Regions from separate parts of the Roseburia amylophila genome, predicted to be linked through region 2. Evidence: riboswitches for the same ligand, from Rfam matches in the RefSeq annotation. Region 2 holds a riboswitch; the other holds the start of a gene.

Region 1 (9,753 bases), on a different contig from region 2:
CATATATTAATTTAATGGCAAAAGAGCCGCTGGCAAAGCAGTTAGAAGAAGAGGGCATGAAAGAACTCTTTGATAAAATAGAAATGCCGCTGGTATATACCTTATCTGATATGGAAAAGGAAGGCATTGCTATTGATGCAGATGCCTTAAAAGAATATGGAGAGAATCTTGCAGTATCCATAGATAAAATTGAAAAAGAAATCTATGAAGAAGCCGGTGAGACCTTTAATATCAATTCACCAAAACAGCTTGGTGTGATTCTTTTTGAAAAATTGCAGATGCCAAATGGCAAGAAGACCAAGACCGGATATTCTACTGCAGCAGATGTACTGGAAAAGCTGGCACCGGATTATCCGATTGTATCAAAAATATTAGAGTACCGTCAGCTGACCAAATTAAAATCCACATATGCCGACGGACTGGCTGCATTTATTGCAGAGGATGGACGGATTCACAGTACATTCCAGCAGACCATAACAGCCACCGGACGTTTAAGCAGTACAGACCCGAATTTACAGAACATTCCAATCCGGATGGAATTGGGACGGCTGATTCGTAAAGTGTTTTTACCGAGAGAAGGTTATGTATTCTTAGATGCGGATTATTCCCAGATAGAGCTTCGTCTGCTGGCACATATGTCAGGAGATAAAAATCTGATTGATGCATATAAGCATGCAGAAGATATTCATGCGATTACTGCATCCAAGGTATTTCATGTGCCGTTCGAAGAAGTAACACCACTGCAGCGAAGAAATGCAAAGGCGGTAAACTTTGGTATTGTCTATGGAATCAGTTCCTTCGGATTAAGTCAGGATTTAAGTATTACAAGAAAAGAAGCAGAACAGTATATTAAGAACTATTTTGAAACCTATCCGGGAATCAAGACATTCTTAGACGGACTGGTAGAGGATGGCAAGACAAAAGGCTATGTCACAACCATGTTTGGCAGAAGAAGACCGGTGCCGGAGTTATCCTCCAGTAATTTCATGCAGCGTTCCTTTGGAGAACGTGTGGCAATGAATGCACCGATTCAGGGTTCTGCAGCAGATATTATTAAAATAGCCATGATTCATGTGCATGACCGCCTGAAAGAGGAAGGCTTGAAATCAAAACTGATTTTACAGGTACATGACGAACTTTTGGTTGAGACCTGTAAAGAAGAACAGCAGCAGGTAGAGAAGATTTTGAAAGAAGAAATGCTTCGTGCAGCAGACCTTGCGGTAACCTTAGAGGTAGATATGCATGCCGGAAATAACTGGTACGAAGCAAAATAGGATAAGGCAGAAATTATGAAATTTATCGGAATTACCGGAGGCGTAGGAGCCGGAAAAACAGAAATATTAAAATACCTTGCCGGCAGAGAAGATACGAAAGTAATGCTGGCGGATGATATCGCAAGAGAACTTTCTGAGCCGGGACAGTCCTGTAACGAAAAATTGCAGGAGCTGTTTGATGGAACAGATGTTTTTGATGAAAAGGGGAAGATGAACCGTCCGAAGGCGGCAGCCATTATTTTCAAGGATGAAGCCAGGCGGAATGGAATGAATGAGATTTTGCATCCGGCAGTAAAGGAATATGTGCTCCATGTATTAGAGCAGGAAAAGGAAGAAGGCAGGCTTCGTTATCTGGTATTGGAAGCGGCATTATTAATCGAAGAACATTATGATGAAATTTGCGATGAATTATGGTATATTTATACTTCAGAGGAGAATCGCAGAGCAAGGCTGAAGCAGTCGAGAGGCTACAGTGATGAAAAAATCAGTGAAATGTTTGAAAGCCAGCTTTGCGAGAACGAATACCGCAGACATTGCAAAGTGGTAATTGATAATAATGGTACGACGGAAGAAACCATTGCACAGGTAAGAACGATAATAGAGAATGAGGGAGAAAATACCAATGGATAATGCAGAACAGAATGCAAATCAATTTGTATTTGGCTTGGATATCGGAACAAGAAACGTAGTTGGAACAGTTGGATATCGGGAAGGCAAAGACTTCTATGTGGCAGCCCAGTATATGAAAGAGCATGAAACCAGAGCTATGCTGGATGGTCAGATTCATGACATTGGAAGAGTAGGCAGAACAATTGCAGAAGTAAAGGCAGAATTAGAAGGGCAGTTAGAGGCAAAGCTTACAGATGTCTGCATTGCTGCCGCTGGCCGTGTACTGAAAACCGTGACCACCAGCGTGGAATATGAATTCGCAGAAGAGACCGTAGTAACTGCAGAACATATACATACTCTGGATTTACTGGGAGTAGACCATGCCCAGCAGATTTTAAAAGAGAGGAATGATACCCGTTACAAATTTTACTGTGTGGGATATTCTGTTGTAAAATATTATATCAATGATGAAGTCTTTTCCAATATAGAAGGACATAAGGCAGAGAAAATTTCGGAGGATATTATCGTAACCTTCCTGCCGGAGGACGTTGTAGATGGTCTGTATTCCGCAGTAGGGCAGGCTGGATTAAATGTTGCCAATCTGACTTTGGAGCCTATTGCTGCAATCAACGTAGCAATTCCGGAGGCTTTTCGAATGTTAAATATTGCACTGGTTGATGTGGGAGCCGGAACATCCGACATCTGTGTCACCAGAGACGGAAGCATTATTGCATATGGCATGATTCCTTATGCCGGAGATGAGCTGACCGAATTAATTGTACAGCATTATCTGGTGGATTTTAATATGGCAGAACATATGAAGCTGACATCCGGTATGGCGGATGAAGTGGAATTTACAGATATCATGAGCATTACCCATACGATTCCATCTGAAGAAATCTGGGATTTAACCCATGATACGGTAGATAAGATTACTACTGAGGTAGCAGAGAAAATCAAAGAGTTAAATGGTGATAAATCGGTCAGCGCAGCCTTCGTAGTTGGCGGCGGCGGCAAAATCCACGGATTTACGGAAATGCTTGCAGACAAGCTTGAAATTCCAAGAGAACGTGTGGCATTACGTGGAGAAGAAGTTTTAAAAGAGGTTCATTTTGCACAGGAAGAGATTAAGAAAGACCCATTACTGGTAACGCCGATTGGAATCTGTCTTAATTATTATGACCAGAAGAATAATTTCATTATGGTCCGGTTTAACGGAGAACGCTTAAAGCTTTATGATAACAGCCATCTTACCATTGTGGATGCAGCATTGCAGGCGGGCTTCCCGAATGAAGCGCTGTTCCCAAGACGGGGCAAGGCAGTGGAGTTTACCGTAAATGGCAAGCCGAGAATCGTCCGTGGAGAACCGGGAGAATCTGCCATTGTTAAAGTGGACGGAAGAGTAGTCAGCATCAATACACCACTGGTTCCGAATTCCGAGATTACCATAGAAGCCTCTACCATTGGAAAAGAAGCCGTATCTACGATTGAACAGTTAGATGAATATACATCCTCCACCATTACCTTCCAGGTCAATGGCATCAATATTACCTGCCCGAAATTTGTTCAGGTCAATGGAAGCCTTGAACCTTCTAATTATGTTATTCAGGAAGGGGACGAAATCGAAACCAGAAACTTCTATACCATTGGACAGCTGGCAGAGTTTATGGATGTGCGGATTGATGAAGAAGCCGGAATTATCTTAAATGGAAAACCGGCAGATATGGGTTCCCTTTGCTATGAGAACTTTGAAATCGAATGGAGTGCTTCTGCCTATGAAAGCGGTGAACGTCATATTTCCTATGGACAGGCAGACCACAGATTTGATGCCGGACCGGAAGAAGAAGCTTCAATAGAAGAAAGCACAGACAGTGCAGCTGAAGTTCATGAGACAGAAGCTTCTGAGGCAGCTGAATCTGTGACAGGCGAAAATGCTGCGGATGAAAATGTTGCAGATGGCATTCAAACGGCAGGTGCAGAGCCGGAAAGCAAAGAATTACATATTATTGCAAACAATCAGGAAATTACTTTAAGTGGCAAAGAAGAATATGTATTCGTGGATATTTTTGATTATATTGATTTTGATTTGTCAGCATCCCATGGAAGAGCAATTGTAACTTTAATTAATGGCATGGATGCCCAGTATACACAGGTATTGCAGGATGGCGATAAAATTGAAGTGTACTGGAAAGAGAATTACTAAATAGAAAGAGACATAAGAAAATGGAATTATGCAGTATTGCAAGTGGAAGCAGTGGAAACTGTATCTACGCAGGAACAGAAAGCAGCCATCTGATGATTGATGCCGGAATCAGTGGAAAGCGCATTGAAGCAGGATTAAACAGTATCGGTTTGAAAACCGCGGAAATGCAGGCACTGCTTGTGACCCACGAACATTCAGATCACATTTCCGGTCTTGGCGTGGTAGCAAGAAAATATGGAATTCCAATCTATGCCACGGCAGAGACCATTGAGGCAGTCAAAGGGATTTCCAGTGTGGGAAAAGTAGATGAGACCTTGTTTCATCCTATCGAAGCCGGAGTGGAATTTCAGATTGGAGATATTACGGTGGAGCCGGTATCCATTTCCCATGATGCCGCAAATCCGGTGGCATACATCATGAAACAGTCAGATAAAAAGATGGCGGTCATTACCGATTTGGGGAAATATGACAATTATCTTATAGACAAGCTGCAGGATTTAGATGTATTATTGTTAGAAGCAAATCATGATGTGCGTATGCTTCAGGTGGGCAGTTATCCTTATCCTCTGAAACAGCGGATATTAGGGGACAGAGGACATCTTTCCAATGAGAGCAGTGGACAATTTTTAGGGCAGCTTCTGCATGATAAGTTTAAAAAAGTAGTATTGGGGCATCTGAGCAAGGAAAATAATCTGGCAGAACTGGCATATGAGACAGTGCGCCAGGAAGTAGAACAGGGTGAGAACCCGTACCACGGAAATGATTTTCCAATCCAGGTAGCAAAGCGGGACGAAGTGTCTGAGCTTATCCGGATTTAAGAATATTAAGAAAGCAAAAATAAGAGGAGAACAAAATGGAAAAGACACAGAGCAAGACAATTATTACTGTAGTAGGAAAAGATACTGTAGGAATTATCGCAAAAGTTTGTACTTATTTATCAGAACAGCATATCAATGTACTGGATATTTCACAGACTATCATTGACGGATTCTTCAATATGATGATGATTGTTGATTTAAATACATCCAAAACACCATTTGCTGAGTGTTCTGCAGCACTGGAAAAATTAGGTGAGGAAATCGGTGTTACCATCAAATGTCAGAGAGAAGAAATCTTTGATATGATGCACAGAATTTAATACGACTTACATAAAAGGGAACTGCTGTTGGCAGGTCACTAAGGCGTATCAATGAAAATACAGGAAATGAGCTGCGTAGAAAGGCAGAATATAGGAGACAAAAAATGATTAATATAATGGAAGTAAGCGAAACCAATAAAATGGTGGAGCATGAGAACTTAGATGTCCGTACCATTACCATTGGAATCAGTCTTTTGGATTGTATTGATTCTGATTTAAAGAAGTTAAACGATAACATTTATAAGAAAATTACTACAGTGGCAAAGGATCTGGTATCAGCAGGAAATCAGATTGAGCAGGAATTTGGAATCCCAATCGTAAATAAAAGAATTTCCGTTACACCAATTGCACTGGTTGGCGGGGCAGCCTGCAAGACACCGGAAGATTTTGCAACCATTGCAGATACTATGGATGCAGCAGCCAAAGCAGTAGGAGTAAACCTGATTGGTGGATATTCTGCACTGGTATCCAAGGGAATGACAAAGGCAGATGAGCTTTTAATCCGTTCTATTCCAATGGCACTTTGCCGTACCGAAAGAGTCTGCAGTTCTGTAAATCTTGCATCCACAAAGACCGGAATTAACATGGATGCTGTAAAATTAATGGGAGAGATTCTCTTAGAGGTGGCAGAGCAGTCTAAGGACAGAGATTCTGTAGACTGTATGAAACTGGTTGTATTCTGTAATGCACCGGATGACAACCCGTTTATGGCAGGCGCATTCCATGGTGTAACAGAGGCAGATGCGGTAATCAATGTTGGTGTCAGCGGACCGGGTGTTGTAAAGACTGCACTGGAAAAAGTCCGTGGAGAGAACTTTGAAGTATTATGTGAGACCATCAAGAAGACTGCATTTAAAGTAACCCGTGTAGGTCAGCTTGTAGCACAGGAAGCGTCGAGAATTTTAAATATTCCATTTGGTATTGTAGATTTATCTCTGGCACCAACTCCTGCAATCGGAGACAGTGTAGCAGATATTCTTTGTGAAATTGGTCTTGAATATGCAGGTGCACCGGGAACGACAGCAGCCCTTGCTCTTTTAAATGACCAGGTTAAGAAGGGCGGTGTAATGGCATCTTCTTATGTTGGTGGTTTAAGTGGTGCATTTATTCCGGTCAGCGAAGACCAGGGAATGATTAATGCAGTACAGGCAAATGCCATTACACTGGAGAAATTAGAAGCAATGACTTGTGTATGTTCCGTAGGTCTCGATATGATTGCAATTCCGGGTGATACCAAGGCAACTACCATTTCCGGTATTATTGCAGATGAAATGGCACTTGGAATGATTAACCAGAAGACTACAGCAGCCCGTCTGATTCCGGTAATCGGAAAGGGAGTAGGTGATACTGTAGAATTTGGTGGATTATTCGGCTATGCACCGATTATGCCGGTAAACCAGTATTCCTGTGATGCATTTATCAACCGTGGGGGAAGAATTCCTGCACCAATTCACAGCTTTAAGAACTAGGATTTTTTGAAATGGAGAAAGAAAATGAGTGATATCCGTAAACTTGTGTTTTTTGAACGAGGCGTAGAAACATTAACTTATTTTTCACATGAGATGGCAGCGTCATTTCGCAAGATGGGATATCAGATTTTCTTCTTTGACATTCAGGCAGAATATGCTGACACGAAACGATTAAGCCGCTTTTTAAAAAGTGGCGAGACCGCAGTCATTACCTTTAACTTTATCGGATTAAGCGGAGAGGAGTTCCTGTTGGAGACAGAGTCTCAGTCTGTCTTTGCCAGCAGAAATATTCCGGTCTATTGCATTCTTGTGGACCATCCGTTGTATTATCATAAGCAGCTTGATGAGACAATTCCGAATCTGACTGTGTTCTGCATCGACCGTCAGCATATTTCTTATATGAAACGGTTTTATAAAGGAATTCCCTGTCATTTTTTACCATTGGCAGGGAATTTTCTGATGGATAAGGAAGAACGTATTTCGACAGACTTTATTCCATATGAGAACCGGGAATATGAAGTGGGTTTTATCGCAAACTATGTGCATCTTCCGGCAATTGAAGAGCATTTTACCAGCCAGACGAAGGAATATATTGATTTCTATCATGAGATATTAAATTATCTCCGCCTGCATCCGTCAGAGCCGTTAGATTCTGCCATGGAGCATTTTGTCCGCCGGGAGATTCCGGAAGTAACGGAGCGGGAGCTGATGGCATGCTTTGCAGGAATGCTTTTTTTGGATATGTATAACCGGACTTATTTCCGTGGAGAAACGGTGCGGACATTGGTAGACAATGGAGTACGGGTACATGTTTTTGGTAAAGGGTGGGAGAATCTTAAGGTAAAACATCCGGAGAATCTTATTTTAAACGGAAGGCAGCTTGATTCTGCCGAATGCGTAAAAATCATCCGGAATACCAAGATTGCATTGAATACCATGCCGTGGTTTAAGGATGGAGCCCATGACAGAATTTTTACAGCCATGTTAAATAAAGCAGTATCCCTGACAGATGGCAGCATTTATTTAAAGGAGCGTTTCTGCGATGGAAAAGATCTGGCATTTTATGAGTTAGAGCATCTGGATGCATTGCCGGAACAGGTATTATCCATGCTGGGACATCCGAAGAAAATGAAAGAAATCATAGAATATTCTTATGAACGGGCACTTAAGGAAGATACCTGGGCGAACCGTGCAGAACGTCTGAGAGAGTTCTTATAGGAAGAATTCCTTGACAAGTGTTTTGGAATATGTTTTACTAAATTCAGGTCATATGACTGACGGAACCGTGGGAATAACCACATGAAGTATGACCTGAGAAAGCCGACCGTCTGGGCAGTTAAGCTCGGGATACGTGTCGGTATTTTTTATGCATGCAAACAGGAAAAGTCACAGGAAAAATTCGAAAGAGAAAGAGACTTTGACGAAAGCTGCAGCAACTTTAAAAATTACATGGAGCGTAAGAAGGAGGAACAAAAATGAAGATGACTTCATTAGCAGAAGAACTTGGAAGCACTACTTATCCGGGAAGAGGAATTGTAATTGGAAAGTCGAAGAATGGAAAGTATGCGGTAACTGCTTATTTTATCATGGGAAGAAGCGAGAACAGCCGTAACCGTGTATTTGTTGAGGATGGAGAAGGAATCCGTACCCAGGCATTTGACCCTGCAAAATTAAGTGACCCAAGTCTTATTATTTATGCACCGGTTCGTGTACTGGGCAATAAGACCATTGTAACCAATGGAGACCAGACAGATACCATTTATGAACTGATGGATAAACAGCAGACCTTCGAACAGGCATTAAGAACCAGAGAATTTGAGCCGGACGCACCTAACTATACACCGCGTATTTCCGGAATCATGCATGTGGAAGATGGAAAATACAATTATGCAATGTCTATTTTAAAGAGCAACAATGGTAATCCGGATGCCTGCAACCGTTATACATTTGCTTATGAGAATCCGGTAGCTGGGGAAGGACATTTCATTCATACTTATATGAATGATGGCAATCCATTACCAAGCTTTGAGGGCGAGCCGGTACTGGTTGATATCGGAGATGACATTGATGCATTTACCGAACTGGTATGGAATAAACTGAATGCAGACAATAAGGTATCTTTATTTGTAAGATATATTGATATTGAAACCGGAAAATATGAAAGCCGCATTGTAAACAAGAACAAATAAGATTTTGTGAATAAGATTCGTGCGAGAGAGGAAAATAAAATGAAAGAATTAGAATTAAAATATGGTTGTAACCCAAATCAGAAACCATCCAGAATTTACATGGAAAATGGCGAATTGCCAATCAAAGTATTAAATGGTAAACCAGGTTATATTAACTTCTTAGACGCATTCAATGGCTGGCAGTTAGTAAAAGAATTAAAGAAAGCAACCGGGCTTCCGGCAGCCACTTCTTTTAAACATGTTTCTCCAGCAGGTGCAGCAGTGGGACTTCCGCTTTCTGACGTAGAGCGTAAGATTTACTGGGTAGATGACATGGATGTAGAATTTACACCGATTGCCAATGCATATGCAAGAGCAAGAGGCGCTGACCGTATGTCCTCTTTCGGAGATTTCATTTCTCTTTCTGATGTCTGTGATAAAGCAACCGCACTTTTAATTAAAAGAGAAGTATCTGATGGAGTTATTGCACCGGGCTATGATGATGACGCATTAGAAATTTTAAAAGCAAAGAAAAATGGCAATTACAATGTCATTGAAATTGATCCTGACTATATTCCAGACCCAATCGAGCGGAAACAGGTATTTGGCGTTACCTTTGAGCAGGGAAGAAATGAGTTAAATATTGACGAGCATTTCTTTGACAATATTGTAACAGAAAACAAAGAGCTGCCGGAATCAGCAAAGAGAGATCTGGCAATTTCCATGATTACTTTAAAATATACACAGTCTAACTCCGTATGTTATGTAAAAGACGGACAGGCAATCGGTATCGGTGCCGGACAGCAGTCCCGTATCCACTGTACCAGATTAGCAGGCTCCAAAGCAGATAACTGGTGGTTGCGCCAGTCTCCACAGGTACTGAATCTGCCAT
Region 2 (9,753 bases):
CGGAAAATCAGTTCTTCACAGACAGGTCCAATCAGAACGGAATAGAGAACCAGAATCAGGGAAGGCTCATCCAGTCCCACCGATTCTACCAGGTTACTGTAATATTCCAGCCAGTGCGGGTTAATGGCTGCGGTAAAAGATACAATGTAATTGGTAATATACTGTAATCCTACTGCAGTAATAAGAATGCCGAAGATAACCGGAATATTAAATGGTTTCCGTACATTTTCCGGTTCTGTCGGCCGGAACTTTTTATAATACCAGCAGGCAAATACCACAAGGGCAACAGTACCGTAGGCTGCACTGACACCGGCATTAAAATTGGCGGTGGAAATAATATTTAAAAATGCATCCATACAGTCATCGATAGAAGTTGCCCCTTTGGTATAAAAACCACCCAGCAGAGCAAGCCCTACTGCCGGAATGGAGATAAGCTGCTGCAGGCCAAATGCCAGCAGAGCCGGAAGAAAACAGAACATAATTCTGCCAAATCGCTTCATGAAAAAACCTCCTCAAGTATCATCGCTTTTCTTGGCACATTATAACAATTATGAAGCGAATATGCAAACTACTGAGGTACCGCCTGTTTAAAAATACATGGAAAAATGTATTTTTAAATGCAGATAAATACTCTCCGGGTACTTGTGAAATAGGCGGAATCATGCTATACTAGGCGTTATGTTGATATATTTTATGATGTTGTATGAAATATAAATTCACATAATTATAATCAGAGGAGGAATAAATATGAAGAACATGAAGAAATTTGCAGCACTTTTATTAACTGCAGCAATGACAGTAGCAATGGTAGGATGTGGCTCATCTGTAGCTGCAAACACAGTAAATTCCAAGGATGACCTTCCGGGAAAGAAAATCGGTGTTCAGCTTGGAACAACCGGAGATGCCGATGCAACAGCATATGAGGACGAAGGAAGCACCGTAGAGCGTTACAACAAAGGTTCTGATGCAATCCAGGCATTAAAGACCGGTAAGATCGACTGTGTAATCATCGACAAGCAGCCAGCAGAGGCATTTGTTGAGAAGAATGATGACTTGAAAATCTTAGATGACACCTTTGATGCAGAGGAATATGCAATCTGTATCGCAAAAGATAATACAGATTTAACAGACGAATTCAACAAAGCAATCGAAGAGTTAAAAGCAGATGGAACAATCGATACTATCATCAGCAACTATATTGGTGATGAAACAGGAGAGCATCCATATGAGACTCCGGAGGGAACAGAATATCCAAACGGAAAACTTACCATGGCAACCAATGCGCAGTTTGAGCCATACGAATATTATGATGGTGACAACGTAGTTGGTATCGATGCAGATATCGCAAAAGCAATCTGTGACAAGCTTGGTTATGATTTAGAGATTGAAGATATGGAATTTGATGCAATCATCGCAGCAGTATCTTCCGGTAAAGCAGATTTTGGTGCAGCAGGAATGACTGTAAAAGAAGACCGTCTTAAGAACATTGACTTTACAGATACTTATGCAACAGCAAGCCAGGTTATTGTAGTAAGAAATAAATAATCGGTATAGGAGGAAAGACCTTGAGCGATTTTTTAAGCAGCTTTCAACAGGATTTTATAGAGAAAGACAGATATCTTTATCTGTTACGTGGTCTTGGCAATACACTGCTTATTGCAGTGCTTGCAGTACTTCTGGGTATTGTGGTTGGATTTTTAGTCGCAATTATCCGTTCCACCCATGATAAACATGGTGGATTAAATGTTTTGAATTTTATATGTAAAATGTATCTTACCATATGGCGTGGAACCCCTACGATGGTACAGCTTTTGATTATGTACTATATTATTCTGGTTGCACTCGATAATAAGATTGCAGTGGCTGTAATCGCTTTTGGTTTGAATTCGGCTGCCTATGTAGCAGAGATTGTACGTTCCGGAATCATGTCTGTAGACGAAGGACAGTTTGAAGCTGGACGAAGCCTCGGATTGAATTATTCGCAGACCATGCGTCTGATTATACTGCCACAGGCATTTAAGAATGTACTTCCTGCTCTGGCAAATGAGTTTATTACTTTACTGAAAGAGACTTCCATCAGTGGATATATTGCAATCCCGGATTTGACAAAGGGCGGCGATATCATCCGTAGCCAGACTTATGACCCATTCTTACCATTGTTCGGGGTTGCAATTATCTACCTGATAATCGTTATGATTTTAACGGCTGGTGTACATAAACTGGAAACGAGGTTGAGAACAAATGAGCGATAAGAAGGTATTGATTGAAGTAAAGGATTTGTGTAAATCCTTTGGAAATGTAAATGTATTAAATGGTATCTCCACAGAAATCGCCCAGGGAGAGGTAGTAGCCATCATCGGACCATCCGGTTGTGGTAAATCCACATTCTTACGTTCCTTAAATCTTTTAGAGGAACCGACTTCCGGTGTGATTACTTTTGAAGGAACAGATATCACGGATAAATCCGTAGACATCAACAAGATGCGTCAGAAGATTGGAATGGTATTCCAGCAGTTCAATCTGTTCCCAAATTATACCGTAAAAGGAAATATCATGCTGGCACCGGTTCAGACCGGACTTATGAATAAGGAAGAGGCATCTAAGCGTGCGGACGAGCTTTTGATGAGAGTCGGACTGTCTGATAAAGCAGATACCTATCCCGCAATGCTTTCCGGTGGACAGAAACAGCGTATTGCAATTGCAAGAGCACTGGCAATGAATCCGGATGTCATGTTATTTGACGAGCCGACTTCCGCACTGGATCCGGAAATGGTAGGAGAAGTTCTTGAAATTATGAAAGAACTGGCACAGGACGGAATGACCATGGTAGTGGTAACGCACGAAATGGGATTTGCAAGAGAAGTGGCAAGCCGTGTCATGTTTATCAATGAAGGACAGATTCAGGAAGAGAATACACCGGCAGAATTCTTCGCCAATCCACAGAATCCGCGTCTTTGCGACTTCCTTTCCAAAGTATTGTAGCGAAAGAACAGATAAAACGGAAAAAATAGTTGATAAAAAGTTTTCACAAGCTATTGCAATCAGAAAAGAAATAGTCTATGATAAAACCGTTATATGACTGACGGATAAGTGGAAAAACCACATGAAGTATAACGAAAACGAGCCGACCGTCTGGGCGATGAACCTGGAGGACTGGCTCGTTTTCTTTTGTGTATGTTATTTTGAACATCAAAAGATATTGACAAAAAAATAATGGTCAGTATATACTAACTACAGTTAAACAAGACTAATTCAAGCCGATGAATAAAAAGTCTGTTGACAGTAAATTTAGTAACCATTCAGTGTTCATACTGAATACATTTTTTAGGAGGATATCGTAATGATTGAAATGAAAGAGTGGGATGGATTCGAAGGACGTCTCTGGAAAGAGGAAATCAATGTTCGTCAGTTTATTCAGGACAACTACACTCCATATGATGGAGATGAGAGCTTTTTAGCTGAGCCGACAGATGCAACCAACAAGCTATGGGGGGCACTTCAGAAATTACAGAAAGAAGAGCGTGCCAAGGGCGGCGTTCTTGATATGGAGACAGAGGTTGTAACCGGAATTACAGCTTATGGTCCGGGATATATTGATGAAAATTTAAAAGATTTAGAGCAGGTAGTTGGTCTTCAGACTGATAAACCATTAAAGAGAGCTTTCATGCCATATGGTGGAATCAAGATGGCTGTTCAGGCATGTGAGACCTACGGTTATGAAGTAAATGATAAATTAAAAGAAATTTTCACCAAGTATCATAAGACACACAATACAGCAGTATTTGATGCTTATACACCGGAAATGATGAAGGTTCGTCATGCTAAGATTTTAACAGGTCTTCCGGATACCTACGGTCGTGGACGTATTGTAGGTGATTACCGCCGTGTAGCATTATACGGACTGGATTACTTAATCGCTGAGAAGAAGAAAGACAAAGCCAACTGCGGATGCGGACAGATGACAGATGATGTCATCCGTTTAAGAGAAGAAATTGCAGAGCAGATTAAATGTCTGGAAGACATGAAGAAACTGGCTGAGATTTACGGATATGATATTTCAAGACCTGCAACCAATGCAAAAGAGGCTGTTCAGTGGTTATACTTCGGATACCTTGCAGCAATCAAGACACAGAACGGTGCAGCAATGTCAGTAGGACGTGTTTCTACTTTCCTTGATATTTATATTAAGAGAGATATGGATAAGGGAATTCTTACCGAGCAGCAGGCTCAGGAGCTGATTGACCATTTCACAATGAAACTTCGTATGGTTAAATTCGCACGTATTCCTTCTTATAACCAGTTATTCTCCGGTGACCCTGTATGGGCAACCCTTGATGTAGCAGGAACAGGTGTAGACGGACGTTCCATGGTAACCAGGACAGACTTCCGTTTCCTTCATACTTTAGAGAATATGGGACCGGCACCGGAACCAAACCTTACTGTATTCTATTCATCCAGACTGCCACAGACCTTCCGTGATTATGCAGCACGTATCTCGATTGAAACAAGCTCAATCCAGTATGAAAACGATGATGCAATGAAACCGGTATGGGGCGATGATTATGCAATCTGCTGCTGTGTATCTGCTACACAGACAGGTAAAGAGATGCAGTTCTTCGGCGCTCGTGCAAACCTTGCAAAATGTCTGCTTTACGCAATCAACGGTGGTGTTGATGAGAAATCAGGCGAGCAGGTAGGACCAAACTACGCACCAATTACAGCGGAATATCTTGACTATGATGAAGTAATGGCAAAATATGACAAGATGATGGACTGGTTAGTAGACATCTATGTAAATACACTGAACCTGATTCAGTATATGCATGATAAATATTACTATGAAGCAGCAGAGCTTTCTCTGATGGATACCGACTTAAAGAGAACCTTTGCAACCGGTATTGCAGGATTTTCACATGTTATTGATTCTCTTTCTGCAATCAAATATGCAAAAGTAAAAGTCGTACGTGATGAGAACGGACTTGCAAAAGACTTCGAAATCGAAGGAGACTTCCCGAAGTACGGAAATGATGATGACCGTGCAGATGAAATCGGAGTATGGCTGCTTAAGACTTTCATGGATAAATTAAAGAAACATCATACTTATCGTGATTCTGAGCCTACAACTTCTATCCTTACCATTACTTCTAACGTAGTATATGGTAAAGCAACCGGAGCTATGCCGGATGGACGTAAAGCCGGCGAACCGCTTTCACCGGGAGCTAACCCATCTTACGGTGCAGAACAGAACGGACTTTTAGCTTCCTTAAACTCTCTGACCAAGCTTCCATATGAGTGGGCATTAGATGGTATTTCAAATACACAGACTATCAATCCGGACGCACTTGGAAACAACGAGCAGGAAAGAATCGATAACCTTGTAAATGTAATGGACGGATACTTTGACCAGGGTGCTCATCATCTGAATGTCAATGTATTTGGCAAAGAAAAGCTTATTGATGCAATGGAGCATCCGGAGAAAGAAGAGTATGCAAACTTCACAATCCGTGTATCCGGCTATGCAGTTAAGTTCATCGACCTGACAAAAGAGCAGCAGCTTGATGTTATTGCCCGTACCTGTCATGAGCGTATGTAATTTAAGACAGTAACCGAACTGCGGGGAGCATACGATTTTTCCGCGATTCAGGTAAAGCAGAATGTGCAGGCTTAATGAAAAAAAGCCTGCACATTTTTATCATAGGTTGTTAAGCAGCTGTAAGTATTTTGGTGTATAGGAGGCAATATGAGTGAAATAAAAGGACGCATCCATTCCGTAGAAAGCTTTGGCTCGGCAGACGGGCCGGGTGTAAGATATATTGTATTTTTAAAAGGCTGTAACATGAGATGTCAGTACTGCCATAACCCGGATACCTGGGCGAAAGATGGCGGAGAGCTGATGACACCGGAAGAAGTGTTAAAAAAGGCACTTCGCTATAAAACATATTGGAAAGAAAAGGGCGGAATCACCGTAAGCGGTGGAGAGGCTCTTTTACAGATAGATTTTGTAACAGAACTGTTCCGGCTGGCAAAAGAAAAAGGGGTAAATACCTGTCTCGATACCTCCGGCAATCCATTTTCCATGGAAGAACCATTTAAAAGTAAATTTGATAAGCTGATGAAATATACAGACCTCTTTATGTTAGACATTAAGCATATGGATGATGCGACACACCGGAAACTCACCGGACAGACGAATCAGAATATTTTGGAAATGGCAGCTTATTTATCAGACCATGGCAAAGCAATGTGGATCCGCCATGTGCTGGTGCCGGGTATTACAACAGAAGAGGACGAGCTTTACCGCTTAAGAAGTTTTCTTGATACCCTTAAGACAGTAGAGCGGGTGGAAGTGCTGCCATATCATACCTTAGGCGTTTTTAAATGGAAGGAACTTGGAATTCCATACCAGTTAGAAGGCGTAGACCCGCCTACAAAGGAGCAGATAGACCGGGCAAAAGAGATTCTCGGGGCACTGTAAAATAGATAAGCAAATGTAGAGGAAAATGAAACTGTAATGCTGCTTTTTAGATTCTGACGATAATGCGGGTAAGATATTCACTTCGTTTATCCGTCATGGTAGCGTTAATCAATTCTTCTTCATAGAATCTGCCATCGGATGAAGCAATCTGGTGCTGCTTCATGTAGCTGCGCAGCCTGTCATAGGCAAGTGAAATATCATCCCAGTCTCCCAGGTGATAGGCGGCGAGACATTTAGAAGCCGGAAGAATCCGGTAAGGCATTTTCTTGGGAGGGGTCTGCATGGCAAGGCATACCTCGTGATAAAGATTATGGGCACCCCGGGCAAGGTCACGTTCCATCTGGATATAAAGCACTGTAAAACCGGTAGTTTCCTTACTTTCATAATAGGAGTTCAGAAGTTCACTGACTTTTACGGAGATGGTCTTATCATCGGAAGAACTGATAGGGTGTGCTGCAATATAAAATCCTGGCAGAGAGACTTCTTCAATGATATCCGGATTTATAGTCAGGCTGGTTTTAATTCGTTTCTGCTGTCTTTGAATCCACTTCTGTTTTTCTTTTAATGCACGAATCTGCTGTTCGATGACAGCGTTTTCTTTCGTAAGAAGTGTGGCATAATTTTCCGGGCTTCGGTGTTCCATGTATTCTTTAATTTCCGGCAGAGGCATGCCAAGTTCCCGCAGCGTGATAATGGCATCTAACACATCCATCTGGCGGACGGTGTAGTAGCGGTAGTCATTGCCCCCTCTTGCTTCGGGTGAAAAAATGCCAAGCTGGTCGTAGTGAAACAGTGTATTTTTTGTAGTGCCCATCATCCGGGCAACTTCTCCGGTGGTCAGATATTCATTTCTACTCATTAAAAAAATCTCCTTGACTATATGGTTGCCATATAGTTTATGATAGCAAATAGTGATTCATAAGACAAGGAGGTTATCATGTCGAATTCATTAAATCAGAACTTTAAAACATTATCCTTATTGAAATTTGCATTGCCATCTATGATTATGATGGTATTTATGTCATTGTATACAATCATAGATGGAATCTTTGTGTCAAGACTGATAGGAGAAAGCGCTCTTTCTGCAGTCAATATTGTATGGCCGGTTATTTGTATTCTCATTGCAATCGGTGTTATGTTAGCAACCGGTGGAAGTGCAGTGGTAGCAAGAAAAATGGGTGAGGGAGATGAAAAGGGAGCATGTGAGAACTTTACTTTTCTTGCAGTGGTAGGAGTTGCTGTAAGCCTGGTGCTGCTGGTTATTGTATTACTTTTTCATAAACCGATTGTATATGCATTAGGAGCAGACGACTCTTTATTCGAAAATGGGAAAACATATCTTATTGATATGATGTATTTTGGACCGTGCTGTATTTTGCAGAGTTTATTTCAGTGCTTCTTTGTGACTGCAGGAAAACCTGCATATGGACTCGGACTGATTACTGCCGGAGGTGTAGCCAATGCAATCTTAGATTATGTCTTTATGGGGCCAATGCAGCTCGGCATTGCCGGAGCAGCTATTGCAACAGGCATCGGACAGATGATTCCTGCGGTAGTGGGAGTCATCTATTTCCTGGTGAAAAGAAAAGGACTTCATTTTACCCGCTTCCATTGGGATGGAAAAGCATTGTGGCAGTCCTGCACCAACGGTTCTTCCGAGATGGTAACGAACCTTTCCAATGCAGTAATTACATACCTTTTTAATATTATTCTGATGCGTATGGTTGGAGCGGACGGGGTAGCTGCAATTACCATTATTTTATACGGACAGTTTTTATTCAATGCGCTGTATCTTGGATTTTCCATGGGTGTGGCACCGGTTATCAGCTTCCAGTACGGAGCAAAGAACAGTGAAAAATTAAGTAACGTTTACCATATCAGCAACCGGTTTGTAAAAATATCCTCCGGTTTTATGGCGGTGGCATCCATCCTTCTGGCGAAGCCGATTACATCAGTATTTGTCTCAGAAAGCAGTCATACCTTTGCAATGACAGTTACGGGATTTGCATTGTTTGGCATCAACTATCTTTTCAGCGGCTATAACGTATTTACCTCTTCGCTGTTCACGGCACTTTCTGATGGAAAAACATCTGCACTGGTATCCTTCAGCAGAACCTTTGTCTGTATTCTGGCCTCTTTACTGATTCTGCCGCAAATTATCGGATTAAAGGGAGTCTGGCTGGCAGTTCCGGTGGCAGAATTTGTGACATCAGGACTTTCTTTTTACTGTCAGAGAAGAAATTTATCGAAATACGGAATTTAAGAAACTTTTTTTTATCTGGAACGTCTAATCTATAAAGAGTATAATGAATGGTAAAGAATGAATGGATAATACTATTTTAAGATAGTAAAGAGAGGATACGAAAGATGGTTTTTAGCAGCATAGCATTTATCATGTATTTTATGCCGGTATTTTTTCTGGTTTATTATATCCTGCCGGCTTCTTATAAGAATGCCTGGCTTTTCCTTGCCAGCCTTGGTTTTTATTACTATGGTGTCAGGGGAAATCCGGGTTATCTTTTACTTATGATTATGTCTGTGGTGGTCAATTTCGTGGCTGGAAAACTGATTGAAGCACAGAAGACGAAGCGGGCGAGGAAAGCCTGGCTTGTGGTTGGAATCGTCTATGATTTAGGATGGCTCATTCTGTTTAAATATCTGGGCTTTCTTATAGAGAATCTGAATGCCCTTTTTGGTGCAATGCACGTTAAGGTACAGCTGGAAACATGGAATCTGATTCTGCCGATTGGAATCAGCTTTTATACGTTCCAGATTATTTCCTATCTGGTGGACGTGTACCGGAGGGAAACAAAAGCGGAAAAATCGTTGATTTCACTGGGAACGTATCTTTGCATGTTCCCGCAGTTAATTGCAGGACCGATTGTCAATTACCATCTGATTCAGGAACAGCTTCATAAGAGAAAACATTCCATGGTAAAGGTGGAATCCGGACTAAAGGTATTTGCACTGGGACTTGCTTATAAAGTATTGCTGGCAAACCGGGTGGGACATCTTTGGACAGAGGTGACAGCAATCGGTTATGAGAGCATTTCCACACCGCTGGCATGGATGAGCATTGTGGCATACAGCCTGCAGTTATATTTTGACTTCTATGGGTATTCCCTGATGGCAATCGGACTGGGGCGGATGATGGGCTTTGACTTCCCACAGAACTTTAACAATCCGTATATGGCAGTGTCCATGACGGATTTCTGGCGCCGCTGGCATATGACACTGGGTGGCTGGTTCCGGGAATATGTATACATTCCGCTGGGCGG

The links. A riboswitch is a leader RNA that binds a small molecule or an ion and turns the genes downstream of it on or off. The one in region 2 is predicted to bind ZMP and ZTP.
Region 1: it holds a riboswitch for ZMP and ZTP, as region 2 does, so the genes downstream of both, OCV43_RS04645 (IMP cyclohydrolase) here and pflB (formate C-acetyltransferase) in region 2, are expected to answer to the same signal.

What each region holds. Positions count from the first base shown of each region.
Region 1 covers NZ_JAOQKI010000005.1:122,560-132,312, forward strand. Annotated here, with positions in the region: gene polA (DNA polymerase I) at 1-1,274, shown strand, start outside; gene coaE (dephospho-CoA kinase) at 1,290-1,904, shown strand; gene OCV43_RS04620 (cell division FtsA domain-containing protein) at 1,897-4,086, shown strand; gene OCV43_RS04625 (MBL fold metallo-hydrolase) at 4,107-4,904, shown strand; gene OCV43_RS04630 (ACT domain-containing protein) at 4,940-5,224, shown strand; gene OCV43_RS04635 (PFL family protein) at 5,329-6,693, shown strand; gene OCV43_RS04640 (glycosyltransferase family protein) at 6,718-7,911, shown strand; ZMP/ZTP riboswitch at 7,954-8,034, shown strand; gene OCV43_RS04645 (IMP cyclohydrolase) at 8,169-8,882, shown strand; gene OCV43_RS04650 (phosphoribosylaminoimidazolecarboxamide formyltransferase) at 8,922-9,753, shown strand, end outside.
Region 2 covers NZ_JAOQKI010000014.1:16,343-26,095, reverse strand. Annotated here, with positions in the region: gene OCV43_RS09785 (type II CAAX endopeptidase family protein) at 1-500, opposite strand, end outside; gene OCV43_RS09780 (transporter substrate-binding domain-containing protein) at 748-1,545, shown strand; gene OCV43_RS09775 (amino acid ABC transporter permease) at 1,566-2,252, shown strand; gene OCV43_RS09770 (amino acid ABC transporter ATP-binding protein) at 2,242-2,982, shown strand; ZMP/ZTP riboswitch at 3,066-3,145, shown strand; gene pflB (formate C-acetyltransferase) at 3,341-5,593, shown strand; gene pflA (pyruvate formate-lyase-activating protein) at 5,741-6,475, shown strand; gene OCV43_RS09755 (MerR family transcriptional regulator) at 6,522-7,334, opposite strand; gene OCV43_RS09750 (MATE family efflux transporter) at 7,413-8,738, shown strand; gene OCV43_RS09745 (MBOAT family O-acyltransferase) at 8,843-9,753, shown strand, end outside.